Regions from separate parts of the Desulfitobacterium chlororespirans DSM 11544 genome, predicted to be linked through region 2. Evidence: riboswitches for the same ligand, from Rfam matches in the RefSeq annotation. Region 2 holds a riboswitch; each other region holds the start of a gene.

Region 1 (6,014 bases), on a different contig from region 2:
CTGACGAATACGGATTTGCATTTATCCCATTACCATGGCCAAAATCCTAAATTTGCTTATAGTGCTTTACAAGCTTTTGATAATCATCGGGCCATCGACTTTTTTGAGGAGCTGGGTATCACTCATAAAGTTGAAGAAGAAGGCAAAATCTTTCCTTTTTCCAATCAAGCCTCCAGTGTCCTGGATGTTCTGCGTTATGAAGTGGAGCACTTGGGGATCGAGACGATGCTCGAAGCCGAAGTGAAAGAGATTTGTAAAGTGAGCCAAGGCTTTGAATTGGCGGCGAAGGATGGCAAGAAGTATTTTGCTCATCGCGTTATTCTGGCTGCCGGAGGTAAGGCCGCTCCCAATCTGGGTACTAATGGCAGTGGGTATGCATTGGCCGAAAAACTGGGACATCGCCTGGTGGAACCTTTCCCGGCTTTGGTCCAACTTAAGCTGGAGTCGCCCTTCCTCAAACAGATTAAAGGCATCAAATTCGATGGCGGGGCGCAAGTGCTGGTCAAGGGAAAAACTTTGGCCAAAGCCCAAGGGGAAATCCTATTTACGGAGTATGGGATTTCCGGTCCGCCGATTTTCCAATTAAGCCGGACGGCTGCCGAAAAACTGCGGATGCAGAATGCGGTTTGGCTTAAGGTGGTGCTGCTCCCCGTTTGGTCCAGGGAAAAGCTTGAGCAGTATCTAAGCAAGCGCTGGGAGGAGGCTCCGGAAAAGAGCGTGCATTTCAGCTTTGTCGGCTTTATCAATAAGCAGTTAGTTCCCGTGCTCCTCAAACAGTCCGGCATTGAAGATATTAACAAGCCGGTCGCTGCTTTGACCGCCCGGGAAAAGGCAGGTATTCTGAACCTGCTTCAAGACTGGCGTTTCCAGGTCATCGGCACCAACAGCTGGACGGCTGCTCAGGTCACGGCCGGAGGCCTTGATGTTCGTGATATCAACCCCAGGACCATGGAATCTCTGCTGGTGCCGGGACTTTATTTTGCCGGCGAGATCCTGGATATTGATGGAGACTGCGGAGGCTATAACCTGCAATGGGCCTGGTCTTCAGGCTATGTGGCGGGCAAGAGTGCTGCCGACGGATGATGAAATGATTAGAGAGGCGGTGTGGAAAGATGATTTTAAAATCCATTGCCAATCCTGATGTTTATAAATTTATGGATACAGATCAAGAGCCGGTCTATCATGGTGCCTGTCAGGGCTGGTATCCTACCATTTGGCAGCGCCGAGCCGGTTGTGGTCCCTGTACGGCAGCCAATATTATGTATTATCTTACCCATGGCCGGCTTCCTGCTGGGGAGGGTTTTCGGAGCCGCGGGGAATGGATTGCCTTAATGGAAGAGTTGTGGAAGTATGTTACCCCCTCCCTCAAAGGGGTTAATAAGATGAGCATGCTTTATGAACCATTGGCAGCGTTTGCTCAGACCAAGGATATCTCTCTTGAATATCACCTCTGTGAGGTACCTGAGGAGGTTCACCGCCGGCCATCCTTAGGGGAGGTTGTGGATTTTTTAGCTGAAGCCTTGGACCAGGATGCCCCAATTGCTTTTCTTAACTGGTGCAATGGGGAGGTAAAAAACCTGGATCGCTGGCACTGGGTCAATATCATTCAACTGGAGTTCGATGAGGAAAAGCAGAAAGCCTATGGAACGATCCTGGATGAAGGCAGACTAAAGAAGATCGATCTGGCATTGTGGCTGAAAACCAGCACATTGGGCGGGGGATTTGTTTATTTCACGACGGCAGGGAGCGTTTAGTGCTCTTACTCTGATTTCTTTCTTTATCCCTGTTTGAGAAATGGATATAATAAGGCTATTGGGTTGTCTTTTGATGCTAATACGAGAAGGTATCAGTGAAAAGATTGAAGAACTATAACGAGAAATATAATGAGAAACTTAATGAGGAGAGAGCTATGAGCAGTGACTTCACTTCCCGTCCACCTCAAAAACACCATTGGAAGATATGGTGGGAATTAATTCGTCCCCACACTTTGACGGCCGCCACAGTTCCGGTTCTGCTGGGATCGGTTCTGGCCTTGCTGGAGGGGAAGACCCATCTTCTGCTTTTTGCCGCTATGATGATCGCCAGTCTGCTCATTCAGGCGGCAACCAATCTTTTTAATGAATACTACGATTATAAGCGGGGATTGGATACGGAGAAATCGGTGGGCATTGGCGGCGGCATTGTGCGTCATGGTATGGCTCCCGGCCTGATTATGACCCTTGCTCTGAGTATGTATGCTATCTCGGTACTGCTGGGCGTCTATATCTGTGCTTCTTCCTCCTGGTGGCTGGCAGCGGTGGGGTCCTTGTGCATGCTGATGGGCTATCTTTATACCGGCGGTCCTTATCCTATTTCCTATACTCCCTTGGGAGAGCTGTTTTCCGGTTTGTTTATGGGCTTTCTGATCATCCTCATTGCCTTTTTTATTCAGACCGGTTATGTTTCAAGTACGGCCGTTTTAGTGGCGGTTCCCAGCGGGATTTTAGTAGGGTTGATCAATCTAAGCAATAATTTGCGGGACCGGGATGGGGATAAGGCCAACGGACGCAAAACCATTCCCGTTCTATTGGGACCGGAAAAGACGATCGTATTTATGGGGATCATGTTTGCCGTTGCTTATCTCTGGATCGTGGGGCTGGTGGTGGTCCGGCTTATTACCCCCTGGGCCCTTGTGGCCTTACTGAGCATACCCAAAGCGAGGCAGGCGACGAAAGGCTTTGTGGGGAAGGTGGAACCCATTACCATGATGCCTGCTATGAAAGCGACCGGACAGACCAATACCTTTTTTGGTTTGCTGCTGGCTCTGGGGCTGTTGGTGGGGTATTTTCTCTAATGTACGGACTTTAAAGAAGAGAGCAACCCGCCTGAGGCGGGTTTTCCTTTACACTATCAGCAAGTATAAGCTTACGCTATATACTTTCCAAGCATAAGTGCAACCAGCGATTTCGCCTCATTGGTAAGCATGCGTTTAAAGCACGGCGAAGCCGGGTTTTCTTTATTATGCTAAAGGCAATCCTTAACGGAATCCTGGGGTTACGCTCAGGGTTAATGAAAGATTGAGAGGAGAGGGAGGGGAAAGATAATGAGGGTTCCGGAGCAAAAGACAGGTGTTTTTTCCTGGTTTGGGTTTGTCCTGCCCTTCGGGGAGAGAATCTCATTAATACAGGAGGCGGGGTTTACAGGGACCTCTCTTTGGTGGGAAGATGAAGAGGAACCCTTTCCTATGCCCAAGGAAAGGATGCCGGCCTTAGTACGGGAAAGAGGATTAATCCTGGAGAACATTCATGTACCCTGGTGTGATGCCAATGCACTGTGGTCGGATGAGCAAGCTTTGCGCGGAGAGATCATCGCCAGGCATAAGCAATGGATAGAGGATTGTGCACGGTTTGAGATTCCTTTGCTGGTGATGCATTTATGCGATGGGGAAAACCCGCCGCAGCCCAATGAGTACGGGTTGGCAAGTATGGGGGAACTGGCCGGGGCTGCGGAGAGACAGGGAGTCAGGATTGCCGTGGAAAACACCCGTCGCAGGGACAGTGTGGAGTATGTGCTGGGGCAGATTGCTTCCCCGGCCCTGGGTTTTTGCTTTGACAGCTCTCATCACCGGCTGACGGATCAGGAGGATTTTCACCTGCTGAGAGCCTGGGGTAACCGCCTGATGGCTACTCATTTTTCCGACAATGACGGGGTGGAGGACCGGCATTGGCTGCCCGGTCATGGTGTGATCGATTGGGCTAAAGTTGCCGGGGCCTTTCCGAAAGGTTATCAAGATTTTCTCACCCTGGAAGTATACCCTAATCCTCAGGAAAGACAAGGGAAGCCCCAGGAATTCCTGGAGAGGGCTTACGATAGAATCAGCGGAGTCAGGATTTTGATTGAGAATTCTTAACAGTCTGTGCAAACTGTTATAGGTATGTTATATTTGTTATATATTAATGAAATTTCATAGAAATTGGGATGAGTGATTCTGTTTGCAGGAAAGAAAACAAACAGGATTGAAAAGGGAAGTCAGTTAAAGCTGATGCGGTGCCCGCCACTGTAAAAGGGAGTCAACCATAAGATGTCACTGGATAGTTTATCCGGGAAGGCCTGAGTTGATGATGATCTTAAGCCAGGAGACCTGCTCATCTCCCCAAAGTAAGATTACCTACGGGATGTTAGGGAGGTGGATTTTTGTGTCGTCGTTGAACAACTTGGATACAAGCTAGCCTTCTAAGCCCTTCCGTTAGTGAAGGGTTTTTTTATTTGCAGTAATTTGAATCAGAGTGAAAGGCTACTTAAGGAATGGTAAATCATGATGTTTTAGAGGAGGATACTTATGCAAGTTTTGACCAAGCTTAACCTTAAACGGATATTAGCCCTCTGCCTGTCTGTCTTTGTGCTGTTGTCTGCGGCAGGGTGCACTAATTCAAGTACGCCGACCGGTGGCAGCAGTCCGGCAGCTGCCCCTTCCCCAGTGGATAAGGATGCCGAAATTGTCCTGGGAGGATACCGCAATCTTGCTCCCGGTGAAAAAGACGGATATTATTGCAGTGCTATTCTTTACGTGTGGGAACCCCTGATTAAGCAGGATGATCATGGGGCGCCCCTTCCCGGCCTGGCCGATAGCTGGGAAATGTCTGCGGACGGCAAGGAATGGACCTTTCATCTGCGGCAGGGGGTGGTATTCCATGATGGGGAAATGCTGAATGCAGATGCTGTCATCGCCAATTTCGACAGGATGAAACTGGGGGTGAAAACCTCATCGTTCTATCCTCTGGATATTAATGCTCATTATCCGGAATTAAAAGAATACGCTAAGGTCGGCGACTATGGGATCAAATTGACATTTGAGAATCCTGCGCCAACCCAGCTCTATAATATGGTTAGCTTCGGCAGTGCCATCTATAGCCCTAAATGCTTTGATGAGGAAGGGAATTTCCAAGGCATCGCCCAGGGCACAGGGCCTTTCCGGATAGTGGAAAATGTGAAAGATCAATATGTTTTGCTGGAGCGCAATGAGAATTATTATGGGGAAAAAGCTAAGGCGAAGGCTGTCCGGGTGAAAGTCATTCCTGACGCAGACACTCGCTTCTCCGCCTTGAAAGCAGGGGAAATCCTTGGAGTAATGGACTTGAGCGCTATACCGGCTTCTTTAGCGGTAGAGTTAAAAGATCAATCTCAATTTGCACTGACCACGACAAAATCCACCATGATTCGTTTTCTCGGGGTCAATGGAACCCAATTCCCCTTCGATGATGTACGGATGCGTCAAGCGGTCAGTTTAGCTTTGGACCGTCAGTCCCTGGTCGATGATCTCTATAGCGGGTATGGAACCCCGACGACCAATATCCTGAATTACAGTACTCCTTTTTATACAGATATTCCCGTAGAAGAAAATCTTGAGAAAGCGAAAGCCCTTGCTAAGGAAGTGCTGGGAGATCAGCGCCATAAAATAGTCTATATGATTAACGGTGCTGAAACGACTCAGAAAATGGAGGCTGAACTGATTTCGTCCTGGCTTTCTCAAATCGGTTTGGATGTGGAGATTAAGGCCATGGAGTATGCTACCATGCGGGAGGAGATGAAAGCGGGGCACCATCATCTGGCCCGTCTTCAGCAGGGACTTTCCAACAGCGAGGCTTCAACGATTTTCAGACGCTTTATGCTTTCCACAGGAGATCATAACAAGAATTACAGTCTGGGTTACACTAGTCCTGAAGTTGAAGGGTTGATGAAAGAAGCGGCATCCTCTCTTGAACTGGAAAAACGCACCGCTATCTATAATCAAATCCAACGAATTTCCACGGAAGAACTGCCGGTCATTCCTCTTTTTAATGATGTGACTTTGATGGCTTACAGCACAAAACTAACCAACTACGAAGCTAAGCTTTATGGGCTGGAGCTGCCGAAAGTGGAATGGGCTGAATAGGGAATGAGCCGCTATATCAGCCAAAGAATTGCCTCACTGATACCGGTGTTGTTCGGCATTACTTTGCTCGCCTTTGCGCTGGGGGTAATTTCCCCCGGCGACC
Region 2 (6,014 bases):
TTTGAAAAGTTCAAGGGTGTGGAAGACAAACTGGGGACCCAGATGCGGGCCGTAGGTGAAGTCATGAGCATCGGCAAAAACTATAAAGAGGCCTTCCAAAAAGCCATTCGCTCTCTGGAAATAGGCCGTTACGGCTTAGGCTTTGCCAAAGATTTTAATGCCAAGACCCTTCCCGAGCTTCTGGAGCTGTTGAAGACCCCCACCAGTGAACGGCATTTTATGATGTACGAGGCCCTCCGCCAAGGGGCTGACCCGGCGGATCTTGCCGCCATCACCTATGTTAAGACCTGGTTTATTGAGCAGATGAAGGAACTGGTGGACCTGGAAGAAAAGATCCTGAAGCATCAGGGCCGGGAACTCCCCGCCGAACTCCTGATTCAAGCCAAAAAGGACGGTTTTGCCGACCGCTATCTGGCGCAGCTCTTAGCCAGCTCGGAAACCGAAGTCCGCCGGCAGCGCCTCGGACTGGGGTTGACCCAGGCCTGGGATGCCGTTCCTGTAAGCGGAGTTAACAACGCCGCCTATTATTACTCCACCTATAATGCCCCGGACAAGGTCACCACCAGTCAGAAGGAAAAGGTCCTCATCCTGGGCGGCGGCCCCAACCGCATCGGCCAGGGCATCGAATTTGACTACTGCTGTGTTCATGCCGCTTTCGCCTTAAAGGACCTGGGCTATGAAACCATCATGATTAACTGCAACCCTGAGACCGTATCCACTGATTATGACACCTCGGATAAGCTCTATTTCGAGCCCCTGACTGTGGAAGATGTCTTAAGCATCTATGAAAAAGAACGCCCCATCGGCGCCATCGTTCAATTCGGAGGTCAAACACCCCTGAATATCGCCGCCCAGCTCCAGGAGGCCGGGGTAAGAATCCTTGGTACCGTACCGGAAGTCATCGACCAGGCCGAAGACCGGGATCAGTTCCGCAAAATGATGGAAAAGCTGGCTATCCCCATGCCCCAGGCAGGTATGGCCAGTACCCTTGAGGAAGCTTGGGCCGTGGCGGAGACCATCGGTTATCCCGTCATGGTTCGTCCTTCCTATGTCCTGGGGGGCCGGGGCATGGAGATTGTCTTTGATGAAGAGCAATTGCGGGAGTATGTGGCCGCCGCCGTGGACATCACTCCGGAACGCCCCATTCTTATTGATAAGTTTCTGGAAAATGCCATTGAAGCAGAGGCCGACGCCGTCTCGGACGGTAGCCATGCTTTCGTTCCTGCCGTCATGGAGCACATCGAGCTGGCAGGGATCCATTCCGGAGACAGTGCCTGCGTCATTCCCCCTCTGACCATTGCCGATCACCATTTGCGCACCATTATCGATTATACCCAGCGGATTGCCCAGGAACTTCATGTGGTAGGACTCATGAATATCCAGTACGCCATCGCTGAGGATAAGGTCTACGTCCTGGAAGCCAACCCCAGAGCTTCCCGTACCGTACCTCTGGTCTCGAAAATCTGCAATACCCCTATGGCCAAGCTGGCCACGGAGTTGATTCTGGCTGATTACACCGGGGAAAAGACGGATATCGCAGCAAACTTTAAGCCTGCTCAGATCACCCATTACGGTGTCAAAGAAGCGGTCTTCCCCTTTGACAAATTCCCTGAAGTGGATCCCGTCCTCGGCCCGGAAATGCGTTCCACCGGAGAGGTTCTGGGCATGGCAGATTCCTTCGGTCTGGCCTATTTCAAAGCCCAGGAAGCAACCCACTCCCCCCTGCCCTTCAGCGGAACCGTGCTTATGAGTATTGCCGAACAGGACCGCTCTTCAGGGTTAATCGAAACCGCCCGGGAATTTCTCAAGCTGGGCTTTAAGATCAAGGCCACTCAGGGGACCCGGAAATTCCTTCAGGATCATGGCATTGAAGCCGAATTCATCCACAAAATCGAGGAAGGCCGTCCCAATATCCCCGATGGTATCATGAACGGCGAGATCCAATTGGTCATTAACACTCCTATCGGCAAACGCAGTCTCAAAGATGATTCTTACATCCGCAAAACCGCCATTAAGTACAAGATCCCTTATATCACCACCACCCCCGCCGCCTTAGCCAGTGCCAAAGGAATTGCCGCGTCTCAGGAGGCGGCTGCCAATAAGACCGTGGTTAAATCCTTGCAGAAATATCATGGTGAGATAATGTAATTTAGGTAATATAATTTTGCTTATTTAAGGCTCATTTAATTAGATAATGTGATTTAGATCGTTGACAGTCCCCTTGCTTTTAAGATATGATTTTATCAGTCTTGGCTCAACTGGTTTTAGGTTGCGCACCCCTATATATAGTGTTTTTTTATAAATTTTCATCTATATATGGTGTTCAACGAGATTTTGATGTATAATGAGACTAGTTCATTAATAAGGAATCTCATAGGTGACTGTACAACCACAGTTGAAAAGGGAAGCCGGTTAGAGACCGGCACGGTCCCGCCGCTGTAAGGGGAATATGCTTCTTGGCATTACCACTGAAAAGGTTTTCGGGAAGGTAAGAAGTATAGATGATCCTAAGTCAGAAGACCTGCCTATGTGTATACCACCAACTCTACGGAAGATAGAGTATGTTGGGCTGCTAACGGCATGTTGTTTTTAGCTTCTCGACATCTCTGTCGGGAAGTTTTTATTTCACTGTCAGAAAGTATAAGCTTGCTCTGTATACTTTCTAAGCATAAGTGCAACCAGCGACTTCGCCTTATTTGCAAACATACGTTTAAAGTAAACAAGTGGGTCGACAGTGTCTTCGGGCGAAGCAACAAAGTGCGAAAGCAGTGCTTTCGGGGTTTTCTTTATCGGAACGGAATAGACACCGGTAATAGAACAGAATAGACGCCAGTAATAAAATGGAGAAAAGAGGGAGATTTTATTTGATTACTAAGATTCGCAAGCGCGACGGACGGGAAGCTCCTTTTAACATTGAAAAAATAGCCAACGCTATCTTTAAGGCGGCCAGTGCCACGGGAGGCAAGGACTATCAATCCTCTCTCCTTCTTGCTGAAGAAGTGGTCAACTACCTTGAGGTTAACCTACATAAAAAAGTCCCCTCTGTGGAAGAAATTCAGGATGCTGTGGAAAAGATCCTGATCGAAAGAGGCCACGCCCGCACAGCCAAAGAATTCATTCTCTATCGGGCGGAACGGACCCGTGTCCGGGAAATGGATACCCGGCTTATGAAGGTCTATGAGGAGCTGACTTTTAAAGAAGCCAAAGACAATGATATGAAGCGGGAAAATGCCAACATTGACGGAGATACCGCCATGGGCACCATGCTGCGCTACGGCTCCGAAGGAGCTAAACAGTTTAATGAGATGTTTGTCCTAAAGCCCGAACACTCTAAAGCCCACAAAGAAGGGGATATTCACATCCATGATATGGATTTTCTCACCCTCACCACCACCTGCTGCCAGATCGATATTATAAAACTTTTCAAAGAGGGCTTTGGGACCGGCCACGGCTTCTTAAGAGAACCTAACGATATCCAGAGCTACAGCGCTTTGGCTTGTATCGCTATCCAATCCAACCAAAACGACCAACACGGCGGCCAAAGCATTCCTAATTTTGATTACGGTATGGCTCCGGGAGTAGCCAAAACCTATATTAAGCTTTACAGGCAAAACCTGCTTAAAGCCTGCGAGCTTTTAATCCATCAGGATGTGGATCAGGAGGAGCTGGAAGCCCATCTCAAAGATGTATTCATCGCCCTTGTCAACCAAGGCGGGCCTACACCCACCCTTTCCCCTGATCCGGACTATTTTGAACAGGAAGCCGCACTGCTTCTAACCCTTCCTAACCTTAATCTGGATAGGCCTACCATCCGCAAAGCCCAAGAGTTTGCTGTCAAAAAAGCTCTCGCCGAGACGGATAAAAAAACTTATCAGGCTATGGAAGCCCTGGTCCATAACCTCAATACCATGCACAGCCGTGCCGGAGCCCAAATTCCCTTCAGCTCCCTCAATTATGGCACGGACACCACCCCGGAAGGCCGTATGGTGGTCAAAAACCTGCTCCTGGCCACAGAAGCAGGTCTGGGCAATGGCGAGACCCCTATCTTCCCTATCCATATCTTCAAAGTGAAAGAAGGGATTAATTATAATCCCAGTGATCCTAACTACGATTTATTCCAGCTGGCCTGCCGGGTCAGTGCCAAAAGACTCTTCCCCAACTTCTCCTTTATTGATGCTCCCTTTAACCTGCAGTACTATGTCCCGGGCAGGCCTGAGACGGAGATTGCCTACATGGGCTGCCGCACCAGGGTTATCGGCAATATTTATGACACTTCCCGGGAAACCATCTTTGGACGGGGAAATCTCAGCTTCACCACCATTAACCTCCCCCGTCTTGCCCTGAAAAGCCACCAAAACCGCACTGAATTCTTCGCCATGCTGGATGAGAAAATCGACCTGATTATCAACCAGCTCCTGGAACGTTTTGAAATTCAAGCCCGTAAAAAAGTCAAGAACTTTCCCTTTCTCATGGGACAAGGGATCTGGCTGGATTCCGACCAACTGGGCTGGGATGATGAAATTCGCGAAGTGCTGAAGCACGGCACCCTTTCCATGGGCTTTATCGGACTGGCTGAATGCCTTATGGTTTTAACTGGGCAGCATCACGGGGAATCGGAAGAGGCACGGGAGCTGGGACTGGAGATTGTTCAACAGCTGCGCCGACGCATGGATGAAGCAGGACGGGAATACGGGCTGAATTTCTCTCTCTTAGCCACTCCTGCCGAAGGCCTCTCCGGTCGCTTCATCAAAATGGATCAGGAGCTTTTCGGCAGCATCCCCGGTATCACGGACAAAGAATACTACACCAACAGCTTCCATATCCCCGTCAGTTTCCCCATCAGCGCCTTTCACAAAATCAGGATTGAAGCTCCCTATCATGAGCTGACCAACGCCGGCCATATCACTTATGTGGAGGTCGATGGTGATCCCACTCAAAATCTGGAGGCTTTTGAGAAAATTGTCCGTTGCATGAAAGAATCCGGCATCGGCTTCGGCGCCGTCAATCATCCTGTGGATCGGGATCCCGTCTGCGGATATACAGGAATCATCGGCAACGAATGCCCTCGCTGCGGCCGCGAGGAAAGCTCCACCCCCTTTGAGCGCATCCGCCGCATCACAGGCTATCTGGTGGGAACCTTGGATCGCTTTAACGACGCCAAAAAAGCCGAAGTCCGGGATCGGATTAAACACCTGAATTGCCTTGACTTCTCCTTTGCCGAGAAAGGTTTGCTTTAAGATGGACCCCCGCATCCGGATCGCAGGAATCATCGAGGAGTCCATTGTGGATGGCCCGGGCATACGCCTGGTGGTGTTTGCCCAGGGCTGCCCCCACCACTGCCCCGGCTGCCATAATCCTGAGACCCATGCTTACGAAGGAGGAAAAAGTGTCGCCATCGCGGAAATTCTCCAGCGTTTGGCCATGAATCCCCTCCTTGACGGCATCACCTTAAGCGGCGGGGAACCCTTTGCCCAGGCGGTCGGCTTTGCCTTGCTGGCACAATCCGCCCGGCAGAAAGGCTTCCATGTCATGACTTACTCAGGATATACCTATGAAGAACTCACTGCCTCAAGTGAACAGAACCCCGCCTGGGCTCGCTTGCTGGAACAGACGGACCTCCTGGTGGACGGGCCTTTCCACTTGGCTGAAAGGAACCTCCTTTTACCCTTCAGAGGTTCGGAGAACCAGCGGGTTATCGATGTGCAGGAAAGTCTGAGACAGAGGAAGGTTGTTCTGGCCTTGTCTTAAATTCACAAAACAAAAAAGACCTTTGCCGTTGAGATGTGATATGCTCTCTGGCCAAGGTCTTTTTTCATCTTCTCCCTACTCGGAATCACCGTTTTCACCTTTAAAGGCAATGACTTTGATGAGCGAAGGCTCACCATCCATGAATTCCATTTCTCCCTGCTCCTGGGCTTTTAAAAGGATATCTACGGCATCGGCAACTTTGGCTGCAAGCTGAAAATACATCTTTTCATAATCCGTCATCCTGATCTATACCCCCTATTCCAAGC
Region 3 (6,014 bases), on a different contig from region 2:
GACTGATCCGGAACATGGAAACTCATACATAGCCAATCTGGAACGGTACCTTGCAGAACTTGATGAATTGAATGCCTATATCCAAAAGCGGGCTGCTGAGCTGCCCAAAGAGCAGAGAGTTCTGATCACGGCCCATGACGCTTTTCAGTATTTTGGCAACGCCTATGGTTTCGAGGTTCGGGGCCTTCAGGGCATCAGCACGGATTCTGAAGCGGGAACCAGTGATGTCAGCGCCTTAGCAAGCTTTATCGTCGAACGGCGGATCAAGGCGATTTTTGTGGAGTCCTCGGTGCCGCCCAAAACCATCCAAGCCTTGCAGGCGGCGGTTAAGGCCCAAGGATTTGACGTGGCCATCGGCGGGGAGCTGTATTCCGATTCCCTGGGCGGGGAAGGATCCGGCGACGAGACCTATATCAAAACCTTCCGCTCCAACATCGACACGATTGTGGATGCTTTAAAAGCATAGGAGGGATAGATGTGGATATGAAGGGGATGGAGCATGCGGTAGAGGTGGAAACTCTCACCGTGGCCTATGATGCCAAACCGGTTTTATGGGATGTTAATCTTAAGGTACCCAAGGGAACTTTGATGGCGGTGGTCGGGCCCAATGGGGCAGGAAAAACAACTTTGATTAAGGCGATGCTGGGGCTGTTGACGCCCGTCACCGGGGCAATTTGCTTCAGCGAGGGAAAGGGCGAGGGCCATTCCCTGAAAAACCGTATCGGCTACGTTCCCCAAAGCGGCAGTGTGGACTGGGATTTCCCGGCCACGGTGCAGGATGTGGTCCTGATGGGCTGTTACGGTAAGCTGGGCTGGTTCAGGCGGCCCCGCAAGGCAGATTATGAGTTGACCGCTCAAATGCTGAAAAAGGTGGGAATGGAGCAATACGCCTCCCGCCAGATCAGCCAGCTTTCCGGCGGCCAGCAGCAACGGGTGTTCCTGGCCCGGGCGCTGGCCCAGGAGGCCGAGATTTACTTCATGGATGAGCCCTTCAAAGGAGTGGATGCCCAAACGGAAAAAGCCATTGTCTTGCTCCTGAAGGAACTCAAAGAGCAGGGAAAAACCGTGGTGGTGGTCCATCACGATCTTCAGACAGTGGCCGATTATTTCGACTGGGTGACCCTGATCAATCTGCGGGTGATTGCCAGCGGACCGGTGGAAGAGGTTTTTCATGAGGAAAACTTGAAAATGGCTTACCGGAGTACCGGTGCCCTTTTGAGGAGCGTTGTGTGATATGAACACTTGGCTTGCCTTACTTAATGACTATACGTTTCAAACAGTGTCCTTGGGTTCGGCTCTTTTGGGGATGATCAGCGGGGTATTGGGAAGCTTTGCCGTATTGCGGAAGCAAAGCCTTCTGGGCGACGGGGTTTCCCACTCCGCCCTGCCCGGCGTGGTCATCGCCTTTATCCTGCTCGGCAGCAAAAATACGGAAATCCTGCTTCTGGGGGCCTTGCTCTCCGGACTGATCGCCACGGCGCTGATCGTGGGTATTGTCCGGCACACCCGCATCAAATTTGACAGCGCTCTGGCCCTGGTGATGTCCTTCTTCTTCGGCTTGGGGATGGTTCTGCTGACTTATGTGCAAAAGATCCCCAATTCCAACCAGGCAGGGCTCAAGCGCTTCATTTTCGGCCAGGCTTCCACCTTACTGCAAAGGGACATTATCCTGATGAGCGTCTGCGGTGCGGTTTTGCTGCTCCTTGTCCTGGTGTTCTGGAAAGAATTTAAACTCTTTGTCTTTGACAGTGATTTTGCCCATAATCTGGGCTTTTCCCCCAAAAAGCTGAACTTACTGCTGTCGTTTATGATTGTATTGACCATTATCATCGGTCTGCAGACGGTAGGGGTCATTCTCATGAGTGCACTGTTGATTAGTCCGGCCGTAGCCGCCCGCCAATGGACCAATAAGTTAGGGGTGATGGTTTGGCTTGCCGCCGCTTTCGGCGCTGTGTCCGGTGTGGTGGGAACCGCCGCCAGCTCTGCGGTGCCTAAATTGCCCACAGGACCGGCCATTGTGGTGTGCGCCAGTCTCCTCGTTGTGATCAGTGTTCTGTTTGCTCCGGGAAGAGGTATTCTGCACAGGGTATACCGGCACAGGAAGAATAAGCTGATGCTGAAACTGGAAGGGAGTGGGCCTGATGTCCCCACAATTTGAAATACAACTCATTGCCGTCATTGTGGCGGTGGCCTGCGCTCTGCCCGGTGTCTTTCTGGTGCTGCGGAAAATGGCCATGATGTCGGATTCCATCACCCATACGATTCTGCTGGGCATTGTGCTGGCCTTTTTCGTCACCCATGATCTTTCCTCCTCGTTTCTGATCGCCGGTGCGGCGTTAATGGGCGTCGTCACCGTATGGCTGACGGAAATGCTGGGGCGTACGCGGCTTTTGGCGGAAGATGCAGCCATCGGTATCGTATTCCCTCTCCTCTTTTCCATAGCCATTATCTTGATTACGCGCTATGCGGGTTCAGTGCATTTGGACACTGATTCGGTGCTGCTGGGGGAGCTGGCCTTTGCTCCCTTTGACCGCATGATCGTGGGGGGAGTGGATCTCGGCGCGAAAGCCATTCATACCACAGGGGCTCTTTTGCTTATTAACCTGGCGGTGATCATCATCTTCTTCAAGGAGCTGAAACTTGCCACCTTCGATCCCATGCTGGCCTCTGTGTTGGGTTTTGCGCCGACCCTGGTCCATTACGGCCTGATGACCCTGGTTTCCCTTACCACGGTAGGGGCTTTTCAGGCGGTGGGCTCCATTTTGGTGGTAGCGTTTATGATTGGCCCACCGGTTACGGCCTATCTGCTTACCGATGATTTAAAGCGGATGTTGATTTTAAGCGGAGCGATCGGGGCCATCAACGGCTTATTAGGCTATCGGGCGGCAGCCCTGCTGGACGTATCCATCGCCGGTTGTATGGCCATGATGACGGGAATTTCTTTCTTGCTGGTCTTTATCTTTGCTCCCGGCCGGGGGCTTGTGAGCACGCTGAGCAGACGCCGCAATCAAAAAATAGGCTTTGCGAAAATGATACTGTTGTTTCATCTTTATCACCATGAGGAAAGTGAAGCAAACCTTGCTGAGATACAAAGTTATTTGCGCCTGGATGGGGAGCTTACAAAAAATCTGATAGCCCTTTTGCAAAAGGAAGGATGTATTGAGTTAAACAACAGCGTGGTCAAACTGACCGAACAGGGGCGCCTGACCAGCCTGTGCAGCTATGAGGCATTGCTTTCGGGCTAAGCTTTCAAGAAAAGAAGGGATATCCCCGTGCAGGAGGTATCCGCTTTTTTTGTTTTAGATTGAGTGATTCTGAAGAAGGTAATTCTGAAGAATTCTAAAGATTCTCTAAAATGCATTGAAATTGGGCAAGAAATTTCTTATTCTATCTATAATTTCATATGGGGACGAGTACGATTTTTCAGAGGAAAAATCTTAAGGGAAGTCAGTCAAAGCTGACGCGGTGCCCGCCACTGTAGAAGGGAGTTAACTCACCATAAGGTCACTGGATAGTTATATCCGGGAAGACGGGAGTTAATGAGGAACTTAAGCCAGGAGACCTGCTCATGCCCCGGATTCGAAACAACCTACGGGATGTTAGGGAGGTGGATATCGTGTTCAGAACACTATTATTAAATACAGGATAGAAAGCCCTTTCCGTTTGGAAAAGGTTTTTTTGTTTTGGGTCAATGATTTTGGGTCAGTGATTCTGAAGAATTCTAAAGATTAGCTGAAAGAAATTGAAATTATATAAGAGTTTTTTTATAGTTAGAGGCAGCTAACTTACTTGAGCATACCTAAATTGCCGGGAGGAGCGGAGTTTCCCCGCCCATGAGCAAAGGTGCAGGTAAGGGAGTTAACTATTTTTATGGAGGTAGAAAAGATGAACAAGCCCAAGTTACATTTGCTTCGGAAGCGGTTCGCTCCCCTGCTGATTCTGCTGGTTGTCGTTCTTTTGGTTGGCCTGCCTGGGTGCAGTCCCTCCCCGACGACTTCAAAGGCGCCGGAGGAGGGGAAGAAGGAGGAACTGGTCCTGGCTGTGGGAATGGCCGATTATGGGATGTTCGATCCGAAAAAGACCTGGGGTGCTATCGGACAAATCCGCTTAACCCACAGCTCGCTGCTTAAAGCCACGAAGGACTTAACCTTTGTCGGCGATCTTGCCAAATCTTTTGAGACGAGTAAAGACGGCACTACCTGGACCTTCAAAATCCGCAATGATGCCAAATTTTCCAACGGCGACCCGGTTACCATAGAGGATGTCCTGTTTACCTATGAAATGCTGAAAGAAGACGGCATCGCCTTTGACCTTTCCTTTGTGGATAAAATGGAGATTACAGGCAAGGATACCATCGTGTTTACTTTGCAAGAGCCACGTTCCACATTTGTCAGTCAGCTTTCCGAAATCGGTATTGTGCCTAAACATATTTATGATGACAATTATTCCAAAAATCCCATTGGCTCCGGACCCTATCAGGTAACCCAGTATAATGACGGCGAACAAATCATCATGGACTATAACCCTTATTGGTATGGTGAGGAGCCTCACTTCAAGAAACTCACCTTCCTGCTGCTGGAAGAGGATGCCGCTTTTGCAGCGGCCAAGGCCGGTCAAGTTGATATTTGTTACATTCCTCCCAAATTTGCCGGGCAAACCCTACCGGGGATGACTTTACACGTTCTGGAAAGCGTTGATTCCAGAGGGATTACTCTTCCTGTCCTGCCCAGCGGCGGAACCGGGTATATCAACGCCAACGAGGTCAAAGTCGGCAATGATATTACCTCTCATTTGGCCATCCGCCAGGCATTGAACATCGGGTTAAGCCGTCAGGGAATTATTGATGTGACCATGGACGGATACGGAAAGGCTGCCTATTCCATTGTGGACGGCACACCCTGGTTTAATGAAAAAACGGTCATTGAGGATGGCCGGGTTGAAGAGGCCAAACAGTTGCTGGCAGATGCCGGCTGGGCCGATACCAACAAGGATGGCATCGTCGAGAAGGACGGGCTGAAGGCAGAATTTGATTTATATTTTCCTTCCAGTGACCAGCTGCGCGGCGACATCGCCTTAGCTGTTGCCGATCAGGCCCTTAGCCTGGGTATTAAGATCAATCTCATTGGTGCTACCTGGGATGAAATATTTATCCAGGGCAAGGCCAATGCCTGCTTATGGGGAGGCGGGCGGCTTCACCCTCATCAATTGTATACCATGTATTCCTCGAAGGTACTTAATCACGGTTATAACAATATGACTCACTATATACATCCTGTAGTGGATGATCATCTGGATAAAGCCATGCATGCATCTACCCAGGAGGAAGCCAACAAGTACTGGAAACTGGCCCAATGGGATGGAAAAACCGGTTTCAGCCCCCTTGGTGACGTTCCCATCGTTTGGTTGGCCCGGGTGGACCATTTGTATCTTGTCAATGATAAGGTGAATATCGGCAACCAACTGATGCATTCCCATGGTTATGAATTTGGGCTGTTTGGCAATATTACGGAGTGGTCAATCAACCCATAAAGCCAATCAAGCTGAACGCTCTATCAGAACAGGTGCGTCTGAAACGCCTGCCCGAAGCATTGGCGTTTTGAACGCACCTGTTTGAATGGGGCCGCTACATAAACGGGAGGTGCTGTGTTCATGTCTCAAAAAATCCTCAGGCGCTTTCTGCGCATGATTACCCTGATGCTTGGCTTATCCATCCTGACCTTCTGGTTGATCCATTTGTCTCCGATTGATCCGGTCAATGCCTATGCGATCAGTGATACCTCGATGTCGCAGCAACAGCTGGAAAAGCTGAAGGAATACTGGGGGGTTAACAAATCTCCTGTGGAACAGTATTTTTCCTGGGCAGGGGCCCTGCTGCAGGGTGATTTTGGTATGTCCAAGCTGTATAGAGTCCCCGTTATCGACATTATTAAAAGCAGAGCCATGACATCCTTTGCGCTCATGGGAACAGCATGGCTCTTGTCCGGTGTTTTCGGCTATATACTGGGAGCGGTGGC

Evidence for each region. A riboswitch is a leader RNA that binds a small molecule or an ion and turns the genes downstream of it on or off. The one in region 2 is predicted to bind cobalamin.
Region 1: linked by a shared signal. The riboswitch ahead of BUA14_RS18145 (ABC transporter substrate-binding protein) and the one ahead of BUA14_RS02500 (anaerobic ribonucleoside triphosphate reductase) in region 2 are both predicted to bind cobalamin.
Region 3: linked by a shared signal. The riboswitch ahead of BUA14_RS09970 (ABC transporter substrate-binding protein) and the one ahead of BUA14_RS02500 (anaerobic ribonucleoside triphosphate reductase) in region 2 are both predicted to bind cobalamin.

What each region holds. Positions count from the first base shown of each region.
Region 1 is NZ_FRDN01000011.1:193,602-199,615, forward strand. Features, by position in the region: gene BUA14_RS18125 (BaiN/RdsA family NAD(P)/FAD-dependent oxidoreductase) at 1-1,083, shown strand, start outside; gene BUA14_RS18130 (hypothetical protein) at 1,113-1,754, shown strand; gene BUA14_RS18135 (1,4-dihydroxy-2-naphthoate polyprenyltransferase) at 1,910-2,833, shown strand; gene BUA14_RS18140 (sugar phosphate isomerase/epimerase family protein) at 3,083-3,889, shown strand; cobalamin riboswitch at 3,943-4,142, shown strand; gene BUA14_RS18145 (ABC transporter substrate-binding protein) at 4,319-5,911, shown strand; gene BUA14_RS18150 (ABC transporter permease) at 5,915-6,014, shown strand, end outside.
Region 2 is NZ_FRDN01000003.1:559,440-565,453, forward strand. Features, by position in the region: gene carB (carbamoyl-phosphate synthase large subunit) at 1-2,148, shown strand, start outside; cobalamin riboswitch at 2,359-2,543, shown strand; gene BUA14_RS02500 (anaerobic ribonucleoside triphosphate reductase) at 2,865-5,237, shown strand; gene nrdG (anaerobic ribonucleoside-triphosphate reductase activating protein) at 5,239-5,748, shown strand; gene BUA14_RS27770 (hypothetical protein) at 5,824-5,988, opposite strand.
Region 3 is NZ_FRDN01000006.1:340,445-346,458, forward strand. Features, by position in the region: gene BUA14_RS09950 (metal ABC transporter solute-binding protein, Zn/Mn family) at 1-466, shown strand, start outside; gene BUA14_RS09955 (metal ABC transporter ATP-binding protein) at 478-1,233, shown strand; gene BUA14_RS09960 (metal ABC transporter permease) at 1,235-2,158, shown strand; gene BUA14_RS09965 (metal ABC transporter permease) at 2,142-3,245, shown strand; cobalamin riboswitch at 3,395-3,584, shown strand; gene BUA14_RS09970 (ABC transporter substrate-binding protein) at 3,886-5,529, shown strand; gene BUA14_RS09975 (ABC transporter permease) at 5,650-6,014, shown strand, end outside.